3 regions of the Pelorhabdus rhamnosifermentans genome follow, and region 2 is predicted to be linked to each of the others. Evidence: riboswitches for the same ligand, from Rfam matches in the RefSeq annotation. Region 2 holds a riboswitch; each other region holds the start of a gene.

Region 1 (4,634 bases), on a different contig from region 2:
AACGTTAACGCCAATCGCGCCGATGACTTTGCCATTCTTCTTGAGCAGGTCAACAATCATAACGTCTTCGACTAGAACGGAACCCGGATTCTCCTTCAAGCCCTGCAGCAGACCTCGCCCCATGCTCCTGCCAGAAAGCAACCAGCCGCCGGGTGCCATGAAGATCTGCTTTTGTCCGGCGCGGTCACACCATTCGTGGGTTTCGTAAACGACTGCAGGCGAGTCCTCCACAAACTGTTCGGCCACATCCTGTTCGGCAAGGAAGAAGCTCTGCTTGATGATCTGTTCTAGTAAAAACTCTTTTGTTAGGTTTTCGTCCCCGCCTTCAAACCCGTACACGTTTTTAGCGCTGTTGCCGTCCATGGAATAGCTGCCACCGATCATGATGGTGTTTCCGCTGTTACCAACCTTGCCTTTCGAGACAATAACGACTTCAGCGCCTGCTCTTCTGGCTTCTACAGCGGCCCAAACACCTGCGCCGCCCCCGCCGATGACCAGAACATCGGTCGTAATAGTTTTGCTGACCTTAAATTTTGTCAATGATATCTCCTCCTGATTAAAAATCATGCGTTTTCCTCCCTTTATCATAATGAATGAATTTATTCACTCATTATGATATATTGTTTTATTTTAAATGTCAATGAATGAATTCATTCACTTAATTTCTAATAAAAAATGCACATGCAAATCAGAAGACTTTTCATGTACATTTTCTTTCGTATATCAAAGTAATTTTACTAATCTGCTTTCATCCCCAAAACACGTGCTGCCATATCTTGTGTAAAATTAAGAAAAGAATACATATATTCTTGAACATTATCTACCGGCATATCTTCATGGAATGTGTGGACCAGCCCGGTAATTAGAAATTTAGCGGTTCTGGGTACATTACTGCAATAAAAAATATTTTCTTTAATTCCCTGTTCTATTATTGGAATCATAACAGACATCCATTGATTTGCTACATAATCTAAAAGAATCGCTCTGATCTCTGAACCCTCATTATATCTGGACTCAAATTCATAATGGTTTATTGAAAAGTCAAGCATGCGATTTATTACAAGATTGAATTTTTCAATTGCAGGTATATCCTGTGATATTGGAATTTTCATTTGCTTCACTGCTTGTTTTGCATAATACTCAGAAGATGCCGCAAAGATTTCTGTTTTAGATTTAAAATATCGGTAACATAAACCGGGGGATACGTTCATTTTTTCAGCAATATCTTGAATGGTTGTATCTTCATAGCCCTTTTCAGAAAACAGCTTTAATGCGGTTTCAACAATCTCTCGACGGCGTTGATCTGGTTCTTTTGATATACGTATTTTACGAGGACAACCATTCTCGCCCTCTGAAAATCTATTTTTTGATAACGCCATATGTTTGCCTCCAATCGCCTTCCGAGTGAATGAATATATTCATTATTATCCATTTTTGCTTGTTTGTCAAGGTAACGATACCGATAAGAGACATCTGACAGTAGGCCTAGGCAATGTGCCTAAGCCTACAACGTTATGTTTAATGCCGCAACTATATCTACTAAACTCTGTAAAGCTAAAGATACTTATCCTCAAATTAGAAAAGTGGATCGGCTACACTAAACTAATACGCTTGCCTTGCCGGCCATTAACCTATCACAAATCTCAATCTCTTCGGCTAATTGCTGATCACATATGCTGTTACTCTATTTTTTGTTTCTTTGCTAATATAAAGCGCCTTATCGGCGAAATCCAATAATGCATCTACAGAATCAGCATTTTCAGGATAAGTTGCAATGCCTATACTTACTGTACAACCCTTTAATGTTTTTTCACTCTGCAAGCGTATTTTTTCTGCCAAAGATATGATTTTTTCCCGGGCGACATTCCGCAAAATAATTGCGAATTCATCTCCACCAAAGCGAAATACAAATCGAATCCCTACAATTGATTGCGTTATCGCGGTAAATTCTCTTAAAATATCATCCCCTGCTAAATGACCATATGTATCATTTAGCTGTTTGTAGTTATCAAGGTCTAGTATCATTATTCCTAGATTATCCAAAGAATGAGCTAGCACTTCGCCATTAAGCAATTCCAATATTTTGTCAAAAGACCTACGGTTATAAGTCCCAGTCAATCCATCAATGTCTGCAGCCCACTTTAATGTAGTATGAACTTCTTCAAGTCTTCTAATGGTGTTGTTATATACTTGAATCATATCATCAAATTCAGGCGCATAGTCATAAGAAATAATTTGTTTATACTTTCCTTTTTTCACAGAACTAAACGCCTCGACTAATGTATCTAGTGGCTTCGTGTATCGCCGTACTGTATATGTGCCAATAGCAATAACTACAAATATAGTAAATATCGATATAGCTAGAATTTCGTAAATCATCAACCTTCGGATTCGTGTTACCTCAGCAGTAGGAGTATTCACGCTAACAATCCAATTTAATTCGGGAACCTTACTATATCCAATATAGTGTTCTAATCCAGTATATTTTATAATAGCCGAGCCTTTACCTCCTTGCAAGTGATCAGCTATACTAGTTCCTTTTCCGATACTTTCCTTGTCCGGATGATAAACGATAATTCCTTGGCTGTCAGTAATTGAGATGAATCCCCCACGACCAAATGATTTATTGTCAAACATCGATGACAAACTATTTTCATGCAGCCAAACTGTCCCAACAACTACACCAACAATATTACCATTTTCAATAATAGGAGTCGCAATAGAGACAACCTTCCGCCCATGATTACTCGTGTATACACCACTAATATAAGTTTCCCCTCTAATAGCTCGCTGAAAGTAATCACGTTGTGACAAATTCAAACCTGAAACGTCCTTAACTCCACTGACAAGCATAACATCTCCATTTTTATCAAGTATCGAAATCACATTTACTTCTGGAACAATTTGATTGATTTTATCAAGAATAGCTTGATTGATATTAGGATCAGATGCAATAGTTTTTAATGAAGCCTCAATATTTTTAAAATACGCTAAGATCTGTTCAGCAAAATTATTCGCGGCTTTTTCATTAATAGTCAATAACAAATCATCAGTATTAGCAAGAAAAAATCTATCAAAAATAAAAAATTGAATGAAACTACTCATGATAACCAAACTACCGAGCAACAATGTAAATTTATATAAAAAACTCATTCAATCAATCCAACTTTCGAAAATCATTTCGGCTAAAAAAACATTTTTCCGTCACACTGGCGTTTAATTTTCATTAATCTTATAAAATAAAAAAATTGTCAAATTGCACTTTTCATGCAACCTGGCAATCATAGATTTTAAATCTTTAGATCAAGGCTTTGCGTCCCTCCTTTTCAAAAGGTTTGCTAACTATATTTATTGTCAATAGTATCCACATAATAATCCCGCTGCCGCCTCCCGCCAAATAGCCGAAGGGCGTTTGTTGCAATATCTTATCACATTAAATGAAAAAGCGCAGCCCCAGCAACGCAATAAAAAATATATTATCCCTAACTCGCATTTATTATAGCTGATCAAAATATTAAATGCAATATATTTCAAAAAACAGGTAATAAGGCCTATTCCAGCAATAAACCAGAATGGGCTTTATACGTCAAAACAAGAAAGGCTTCTCAAAATTCTCCATTTTATTCAAAAATGTTCTGTGTTACCACAAGTCCAGACGCGCAAAAGCTGCCTCCAGTACAGGATAAATGACTCATGTTTTGCGAAGAAGAGGACTATTGTAGAACAGCGTCGAAAAAAATTACCATATAGATGATTTTCCTTTAGAATTTCTATTTTAGAAATTAATACTATATTGCAGCAAACTTATCGAAAGATAAGGACGCAAAGCTATGGGTCTAAAAATCTAGGATTTATGATTGCCAGGTTGCTATTTGACATGTGTCATTTTAAGCAATCTGGCAATTTTTTTATAATTATCCACTAGGAGGAATAGCATGAATTTTTTTGATAATATGAAAGTAGCTCAAAAACTAAGTATCCTTATTCTTATCGCATTTTTATCTATGAGTATTGTAGGTTATACGGGGTACCATTACCTCCAACAATCAAACACCGAAATGACTACTATGTACGAAGACTACTTAGTACCCGTCGCACTTATAAATGAAAACAGTGCGCATATTAATAAAGTCAATTCAGCCGTAATGGAACTGATGCTCACAAAAGACGACAAAAAAAATCAAGAATTAAAGCAAACTATCGATGAGCGGGTAAATTCCTTTAATAACAATCTGGCAAAACTTGAACAGACACATTTAGATGACAAAACCAAGGAAAAATTAGCCGGAATCAAAACAACCATGCAAAAATTTCGAGAGGGTAGAAACGCTGTTATGGAATTAGCTTTGCAAAACAAAAATGCTGAAGCCTATGCATTATATGTTTCTGCCGTAGACCCGTTAGCAACAGATGCTCTGAACAGGTGCGATGATCTTTCTAAGTATTCTATTGAAGCATCAAAGAAAATAAATGCTAATAACAAAGTATCCTTCGAAAAAGCAAATCAGATTAACTTAGCAATTATTTTTGTATCTTTTGTAGTATTAATTCTAAGTGGGTTTTATATTACTAGAATAATTACAAAACCTCTCCATGCCATGGTGCTGATTTGCAAAGAATTTGCAGCAGGAGAT
Region 2 (4,634 bases):
TGGGTAGCGGCTGAAACCTGAAGGGTCTGGTTGGCGTTGTTTTTGCTCATACTATCAATATCCCTGATCGCGGTCACAACTCTTTGACTATTCATTGACATATTTTCTATAGCGGCGGAAATATCCTTGATTTGTTCAGACACTTGATTGGTCATTGTAATAATTTCATTAAACGTCTGTCCAGCTTCGCTTACTATATCGGTTCCCAGTTTCACCTCGGTACAACCTTTGTTCATAGCTGCAACTGCTTTATCGGTATCTGTCTGTATTTCACCAATTAAGAGAGCAATTTGTTTAGTCGCATTCTCCGATTGTTCGGCCAGTTTGCGTACTTCCTCGGCCACCACCGCGAAGCCGCGTCCCTGTTCCCCTGCACGCGCCGCTTCTATCGCCGCATTCAAGGCCAGCAAATTAGTTTGACTGGCGATGCCAGAGATGGTATCGATAATTTGACCAATTGCGGTGGACCTTTCTCCCAGATTCGCAACGACTGCCGCCGAATCTATGACACTCGTTTCAATGCTGCGCATTTGAGCAACAGCATTGTTTATCGATTCTCCGCCATTTGTCGCCAACTTGGCAGTCCCTTCCGATACTGAAGCAACGGTTGTAGAATCTGAAACAATTTGTTGAATATCGGAAACAATCTGAGTCACGAGATCTGTGGCAGCATTGGCAAAACTCACTTGTTTTTCAGCGCCTGCTGTAATCGCCTCAATTGCACTTGTCACTTGTTCGGCTGTAGCCGCCGATTGCTGTGCGCTCGCTGTCAGTTCTTCGGAAGCTGCCGAAACTACTTCAGTGGAAACGATGACGTTCCTAAGCAGTTCTTGAAGTCCGCCAACCATTGCGTCAAAATTTTGCGCTAGCTTGCCGATTTCATCTTTCCCTTGGTTATTTATATTTATATTTAAATTACCGCTTTTTAGGCTTTCTGTCGCAGTTACCAATTGAGTAATAGGCTTGGTCATCCGATTGGCAACGACAATACTGATTAAAATGACCATTAACATCGTAACAGCTAAAACCATTAAATTGGTCAACAGCATCCTATTACTGACGGCATTATACTCCTCATAGTTTTTTTCCATACAGATAATCCAACGCGTTTGAGGATCATAAACATAACTTACTAATTTGCGAACACCGTTTTCCCCAGCGATCTCTTCTGATCCGCTTTTTCCGCTAATCGCCTTTTGGACAAAGGGAATGCTGCTCATATCTTTGACTTCTGTTGAACCATCGCCATCAGGGTAAACGATGACTTTGCCATCTTGATCCAGTATGTATGCTGTAACCCCGTTTACTGACCATTTTTTAACAACCTCTTTAAAAGCCTCCAGGTTAATCGTCGCTTGTAACACCCCAACAACTTTTCCGTTATCCGATCGTACAGGAGAAGCCAGTATTACGATAGGCTTTCCTGTTGTCATGCTTATCATCGATTTAGAAGCAACCTCGTCTGTACCGCTCATGGCTTCTTTATAAAATTCCCGTTGAGATACTTTGCCCAATTTAATGTCATCGCCTCTTACAACTTGGTTGCCTTTATCGTTAGAAAGAGCCATACCAATATCGGTATATATTGTTTGAACGTCAGCGATTAGTTGCTTAGAAGCCGGAAGATCGAAATTCTTGACGGCAGTAGTGTGGGAAATCGCTTTGACAATCTCCATGCGTTTATTGACATACGATTGTACCTCCGTTCTAAAAACGTCAACTTTTCCGGAATTTATCGCCAGATAATCTGCCTCTAGCGGTTTAGAAACTAGTGAATGGGAAATAAAAGTGGAGATAAGTAAGGGAATACTACTCACGAGCATAAGTAATATAATAATATTTTTTTTCATTGATTTATTGCCCCCTTTAGAAGTTCTAAGAAGTGTGATGTTAGATTTATTAGCTGGAAATGAAACAATAAAAACCCGAACAAAAGCCCGAGTTTAATACCTTGTACAAGGGCAGCCTGGCAATCATAGATTGATAATTAATCCTTAGACCCATAGCTTTGCGCCCTTACTTTTCAGTAAGTTTGCTAAATATTTTTTTCACTTACCAGAAACAACAAGTGATATCCGCCAAAGATTATCAAAACACTTCTCTTAGAGAGTAGCGTAAATCTACATACCCAGTCAATAAACATTAGCAAGTCTTAACAATTAGGCAGTCTAATTTAACAAAACGGTCGTGAAGCGCGAATATAGACTATCCTTATCAATTACTTCCGTTTTTTCCATAATCAGTGATACGGTCATCTCGACTAAATTTTAAGCAAAATTTTTGGAACCACATGCATAGCAAAAAGAAGGAATACTCACACATAAATGCATGAGCATCCCTTCTCACATTAAATATACTTGATTTCATGTATATTACCATTCGGCTTGTGTTCCATCATAATTCTTCCATTTAGGATTTTTCCAAACAAGTCCTTCCTCCGAAACCTTTTTTACCAACTCTTCATCAATTTCGAGTCCTAATCCTGGTTTATCTGGTAAATTAACAAAGCCATTTTGATATTGAAATATCTCTTTATTTTTTACAAAATCCAATAAATCAAACCCTTTATTATAATGTATTCCTAAGCTTTGTTCCTGAATAAAAACATTTGGTGAACATGCATCAATCTGTAACGTAGCAGCTAAAGCAATCGGACCATATGGAGCATGGGGAGCTGCTGCCATATCAAAGCTTTCTGCTGTTGCAATGATTTTTCGCGTCTCTAAAATACCACCAGCCAAAGCTACATCAGGTTGAATAATATCGATAACCCCTTGCTTAAATATATTTTTATATTGCCAACGAGTACAAAGCCTTTCACCTGTAGCCAAGGGCGTAGAAGTATGTTTAGCAACTTCCTCAAAAGCCTCTTCATTCTCTGGTAAAACAACTTCTTCTAGAAACATCAGCTTATACGAATCTAAGGCTTTTGCTAATACCTTTGCCATTGGCTTATGGACTCTTCCATGAAAATCTACGCCTATACCAAAGTCCTCACCAAGTGCATCCCGAATAGATGCTACACGATCTACCACAGCTTGGATTTTTGCATAAGAATCAATATAATGCAGTTCCTCAGTTGCGTTCATTTTTACAGCATCAAAGCCTCTATTTTTTCTATCCAATGCTTCTTTTACAACATCGTCTGGGCGGTCGCCACCGATCCATGAGTATACTTTTATTCTGTCTCTCGCTCGTCCACCTAGCAACTCATAGATAGGCATATTGCAGAACTTGCCTTTGATATCCCAAAGTGCCATCTCAATACCAGATACAACAGTAGTATTGATCGGCCCACCTCTAAAAAACGTCTTATACAATTCCTGCCATAAGCTTTCAATAGCAAAAGGATTTTTTCCAATAAGATATTGTCCCATTTCTTCAGCACCAGCCACAACTGTTTCTGTCTTGGTGCCAGATATCATTTCACCCCAACCTTCTACTCCTTCATCCGTCGAAATTTTTATAAAAATCCATCTCGGTTTGACGCGATAAATCTTAATTTCTTTAATTTTCATAGCAAATCTCTCCATTTCATTAACAAAGAATTTATCAACAATGACAGGAAAACATGATAACGCATTCCATCATTATCCATACTTATTCTTCCTGTGCAATGGTAGCATTACCCGTTGGTTTGGCCTTGAATTTTTCAATATATAGCCATATGGCAATAATAGCGACAATTAACACTGGAAGACTAATCCACAAATTACTGATAAAAGCAGTGTAAACTAAATAACTAACCGTCAAACTGGTGGCTGCAAAAGATGATATTCCACCACTGGCTGCCAAATCAATACCAACCGATGTAGCTAAACTAGTAAGGACTGGCGACGTAGCTGTTCCTGCCAATAATATGGCACTCGTACAAACCAAACCGATTAATATACTCCTAAATAGATTTCCATTACACAAAGCCACGACCAAAGCAACTCTAAACGGAATAACGGCTAAGTCAGCAAATGGTAATACTCTGTTGCCCGGAATAACGGCTGCCATAAGAATTGTCAAAGGAATAACAATAAGCGCTGCAGTAATAACAGTTGGATTACCGACAACAATCGCCGCATCCAATCCAATTAAAAACTTTCTTCCCTTAAATTTTTCTTTCGTTAATTTTTGAGCAGCTGCAGATATCGGCATCAGACCTTCCATAAATAACGCAGTCATCTTAGGAATTAAAACCATAACAGCTGCCATATTTACTCCCAGAGAAAATATACCTGTTAATGGATATTTTGCCAAAGCACCAATACCACAACCTAAAATCAGGCCCATAAAAATGGGTTCACCAAAGAATCCTAAATATTTTTGCGCATCTTTTGCTGAAAAATCTATTTTATTTATTCCGGGGATATGATCGATCAATTTATTTAATGGTACCGCTATAATAATCGAGGATAATGCCGACATGGTTGGTAAAGATACCCCTGGTATCTCAAAATATTTCTCTACCACCGGCGCTGTCCAATCTGCTAGTTTAAAGGATATGACAGCCATTACTAACGCTGCCCCTAAGCCAAGAAAAACATTATCCGTTACAAAATAAACCATAATACCCACAATAGCCATATGATGGTAATTCCATATATCAACATCTAAGGTATCAGTCAGTTTGAAAAAAAGCAAAA
Region 3 (4,634 bases), on a different contig from region 2:
ACTGTTGAAGGTAAGGCACTCAGCTTAGATCACGTAAAAAAATATCATCAATCATTGAAAAATCACGGCGTGAAAACAGATCGAATTTCGCCCATGCTACTGCCTCATTATACACATGGCAGAGAGAATGATAAATAAAAGAACTAGTTAAAAGAATAGTGTTATTTAAAGTAAAAGAACTAGCTAACTGTGATTCATACATTAGCTAGTTCTTTGTTGTTTGATGATCATTGAAAATAAACGATTTTTAGCATTTAAGGTCAGCGGAAGTGATTGTCTCAGTTGTGGTTTAATTGATACAGCTGTTTTTTTATCAGCTTCGAACTTTTTACACGCATGATGGATGTTTTTATAGAGTCACCTGATTGATTCTCTCCAGTCTGCCACGTATTGTTCTAATATTTGGCACAGCTCATTGCCGATGTGAGCATATGCCTCGTCATCAAGGTTAGCCAGCGATACTCGTATAGACCAATTCGGACCATGAAAACCACGCCCACCTAATAGTACGATATCTGAATTTTTGGCTAATCGAAAGAGAATATCGATAGGATCACAGTTTTTCTTTAAAAAATCCGTAAACGCGTTGCCGTAGTAGAGGTTGGCCCATTTTTCTAGATCAAACTCTGTGTAGTAATTCGCATTATAGGAAAGGTTAGGAAGAGGCAAACGTAAACCGTCATAGAGAAGTTTCATACGTCGCTGGCAAATACTTTTTGTTAACTGTTTATACGTATTTTCCTTATCCAACAAGGCAAAGGCTGAAAATAGTGCCATTTGTATCTGCTGAGGAGTGGATAGTCCTGCCGTATGATTTAATGCTACCTGGCGACTGTCTGCCACCATCCGGTCTATGAAAGATATTGTTTCAGGGTGCGGTGAAATTGATGCGTACCGTTTTTGCAAAATGTCTTTACTAGTATTGGACAATTGTTTTAATAATTTATCAAATATATTTTCCTCATGAATCGCAATCACGCCTAACCGCCAACCGGTTACACCAAAGTATTTGGAGAAGGAATATACTCCAATAGTATTATACGGTAAGTCCGCCATTAGAGAGCGATATTTGTCAACGAAAGTTCCGTAGACATCATCAGAAATAATCATTAAATCCGGATTTTTTTGCTTCACAATTTGTATTAACTGTTGAATCGATTCAGGTTGAATTGCTACTGAGGGCGGGTTACTCGGATTTACTAAGAATAGTGCTTTAATCGATGGATTGGCCAGCTTTTCTATTTCTGAATATGGGTATTGCCAAGTGTGATTTCCGTTCCGATCCATTTCTGCGGCATGAATTTCGACAACGTTAAATTGATAACGATATAAATGAGGTATTTCGAGATAGGGTACAAATATCGGCACCATAATTGCGATCGTATCTCCCTGGGAGAGTAAGTAATTTTCGAGTAATGAATCAAAGATATAACACATTGCAGCGGTAGCTCCTTCAACAGCGAATAAATTAAATTTTCCGCAATATGTACCGTTGCCGCACATTTCTTGAATCATGAAGTCATGAACAATCCTCTCTATATGCACCAGCATTCGATCTGGCATTGGGTAATTGTCACCGATAATTCCGTCTATTAATTCATAGATCCATTCTTCTGGGTCAAATCCGCAAATCACTATGCCATATTCAATAATGTCATTGAGTAGTTTCATGCCAGGCGTATGTTTATTATGTTCAGCGTAAGCTTTAAAACGTTGTACAACCCCTTTTCGATTAGGTTGTCCGCCCAGAGCTCCCTCATCCCATACTCTACGGCTTTCCTGCACAGCAAATTGTCCCAGGGCGAAAAAGGCTTCACGTGGTGTTGCTGCAATCCAATTTGGATTTCCTCTGCCTGCATCCAGTAATGTTCGTGTTCCCCGCTTATGTCCTTTCGCCAGACTGATTAGCTTGTTTTTAAATTCAAAAGGGCTTATATTTTCGTAGAAAATTTTTTTGTGCTGTTTTTCAATAAATTGGTCCGTATAAATGTTTCTCATCCTTTCTTTGTATCTTGATTTGTACTATTAACTCATATTGATATGATTACAAATAACCAGTGTAACGATACGCCACTAAGAACTGTCCCTTTGCCTTTTTTCTAATTGGGACTTTTAGACAATTGAAATTGTTAAGAAAATCATTATATAATATAAATGCTTGTAATATTTTGATACGAAATGTCGATAAATGTATATTGAACAGTGATGCCACGATTCTCTGCTGAAGATGACAGGGGGTAGTGTAATTTCGAATATTGAATGAATGATATATGGGGCAAACTTTCCGAAAGGTTAGGACGCAAAACTATGGGTCTAAAGTTTTTAATCAATCTAGGACTGCCAGGTTGCAACGATTTAGTTTTATTTCGTTATAGCATGGGTAGCCCTTTTTTATTTGTCTCAATAAAAGCATTTGTAATTAGCTATGATAGCGAAGTTATAGGAGGATTGTGTGAAAAAAGAAGATCAGCAAATAATTGAAGTTGGATATGGAATGGCTAAAGGTAATTCGTCCTTTTCTGTTGGCATGAAAGCAGCTAAGCAGGCAGTATTGTCCATCTATGTACATGCTGTTTCAGCGGTGTTGGTATTTGCTTCTGTAGTTTACGATCTAGATGAGGTGCTGCAAGGCATTCATAGCGTAGTGGGAGAAGCACCTGTTTTTGGGGCTACAACAGCTGGTGAAATTTGCAATGGGATACATAAGGAGACTGTTTTGGTTATAGCTTTAGCTTCTCCATTTTTACGGGTACATTGTGGAATAGGTACAGATGAATCAAAAGATTGGCGGCGAGCTTTGAATGAAGCGGTCAACTCTTCGGCAGTAAAACCTTTTTTCTATAATGCTTCTGAGTATAAGCGGGCAATGAGACGGCAAGGCAGGGATGCCTTTATCATGCTTTTTTCGCCGGGCAATACGCGACAAAGCGACGATTATAGCTTTGAAATTGTGGAAGCGCTTAAGGAACGGTCCTTGGGGGAATTCCCCATTATCGGTGGATCACCGGCTGACGATTGGCGGATGGAACAAAATTATATTCTACATGCACAGCAAGCTTATCCCGACAGCCTGCTTGTGGTCGTTTTTGAAACGGAGCTTCAATTCGGAATATCGTTAGCGCATGGCTTCCGTCCGACTGATATGCGGGCAACGGTGACTGCCGTTGATGGATATGAAATTTTAACGTTAGATGGGATTGCGGCGGCTGATGTTTACAGCAAATTAGTTGGTTTGCCGAGGAATAAATTAGAAGAAAATCATTTGGCCTATACAACGGGTGCTACGATTGGTATAGCAGATTCGCTGGGACAGTACAGTGTGAATATTGCCAACTATTTTACGCACCGTGGCGGGATTCGCGTAGCGCAGCCAGTGTCGGTAGGAACTGTCTTTATCCGAATGGAGCCTGAGCCGGATAGTATGGTGAGCGCTGGTGTGGAAGGCATACGCCGGGCAATCATCCGAGGAGGAATTACGGACATCGCACTTGGCATAGCCTATTATTGTGCTTTACGGCCTAGAATCATGGGCGATAAATCTGAACAAGAAATTCAAGATATGACAAAAGTATTAGCAGGAAAACCGTTAGTCGGTTTCTGTAGTCTCGGGGAGCAGGGAGTCGCTGATAATGGCGATAGCCGTCATAGTAATTCTGCGGTTGCTTGTCTGGTGCTTGGCAGCCAATTATCACAGGCGGCCCAGATTGCTTTTGAAAATAATGAACTCTTAGCAGAAGTGGAAGCGCAGAAGGAAATGCTGAGCAAAACTAACAAGGTGTTGCTAAAGGAAATTGCCGAGCGCAAGAAAATTGAAGCGGTTTTGCGGGAAAGTGAAACGAAGTTAAAAGACTTTGCTCAGGCTGTGCCTGACATTAGTTTAATTATTGATGAGGATGGCCGATATATCGAAGTATTTGACAGTGGCTACAAACTGTTAAAGCGGTCGAAAGAAGAATTGAATGGATGTATACTTCATCAGAGATTTCCGGCAGAAGAAGCTGAAGCTATACTAAGACAAATACGGCAGACTATTTTGTCTGATACGCCGCAGTGTTTTGTTCATGAAGTGGAGGTTGGAGAAGAAAAGCGATTTTTTGAAGGCAGGACAGCGCCGATGGAGTATCTGTTTAATGGCAAAAGAACGGTAGCTGCTGTAGCAATTGATGTTACAGAACGGCGGAAAGCAGAAAGACTGCTCGAATTTGCCTATGAACTGCGGCGCAAGAGTGATTTTATTAATGATATCATTACCGGAAATACTAAGGTAGATGAACAGGCTATCGCGACCGCTAAGACCTTTGGGATCGATTTTTCCATTCCCTTGTTCTGCTGTTTACTAACTATGAATAAACTTGCCGAGTCAACAACAGAAGAAACGAGTAGTGATACTACTAATAGTGAAATGTTAAAAAATAATATCATTGAGCTATTGAGTCGCGACTCCAATTATTTATTATGGGATTGCCGCAAAGGGATAGGCGTCTTATGTCAAATAGGGACCAAGGACGATGATTGGGAAAATAGCATGCAATTCGCTTTTCAGCTTCAGAAAAAAATTATTCGCTATGCCCCTGGAATGGTGGTGAGAATTGGTGTTAGTAATATGCACACCGGAACTCACTGTATAAATGAAG

Evidence for each region. A riboswitch is a leader RNA that binds a small molecule or an ion and turns the genes downstream of it on or off. The one in region 2 is predicted to bind cyclic di-GMP.
Region 1: it holds a riboswitch for cyclic di-GMP, as region 2 does, so the genes downstream of both, Ga0466249_RS16655 (sensor domain-containing diguanylate cyclase) here and Ga0466249_RS06345 (methyl-accepting chemotaxis protein) in region 2, are expected to answer to the same signal.
Region 3: it holds a riboswitch for cyclic di-GMP, as region 2 does, so the genes downstream of both, Ga0466249_RS24095 (FIST N-terminal domain-containing protein) here and Ga0466249_RS06345 (methyl-accepting chemotaxis protein) in region 2, are expected to answer to the same signal.

What each region holds. Positions count from the first base shown of each region.
Region 1 covers NZ_JAHGVE010000015.1:27,735-32,368, reverse strand. The annotation lists gene Ga0466249_RS16665 (FAD-dependent oxidoreductase) at 1-567, opposite strand, end outside; gene Ga0466249_RS16660 (TetR/AcrR family transcriptional regulator) at 738-1,379, opposite strand; gene Ga0466249_RS16655 (sensor domain-containing diguanylate cyclase) at 1,657-3,153, opposite strand; cyclic di-GMP riboswitch class I at 3,266-3,350, opposite strand; cyclic di-GMP riboswitch class I at 3,788-3,873, shown strand; gene Ga0466249_RS16650 (methyl-accepting chemotaxis protein) at 3,936-4,634, shown strand, end outside.
Region 2 covers NZ_JAHGVE010000004.1:51,391-56,024, reverse strand. The annotation lists gene Ga0466249_RS06345 (methyl-accepting chemotaxis protein) at 1-1,850, opposite strand, end outside; cyclic di-GMP riboswitch class I at 1,958-2,047, opposite strand; gene dgoD (galactonate dehydratase) at 2,373-3,518, opposite strand; gene Ga0466249_RS06335 (PTS galactitol transporter subunit IIC) at 3,601-4,634, opposite strand, start outside.
Region 3 covers NZ_JAHGVE010000039.1:7,766-12,399, reverse strand. The annotation lists gene Ga0466249_RS24105 (FAD-dependent oxidoreductase) at 1-138, shown strand, start outside; gene aspD (aspartate 4-decarboxylase) at 358-1,998, opposite strand; cyclic di-GMP riboswitch class I at 2,265-2,353, shown strand; gene Ga0466249_RS24095 (FIST N-terminal domain-containing protein) at 2,453-4,634, shown strand, end outside.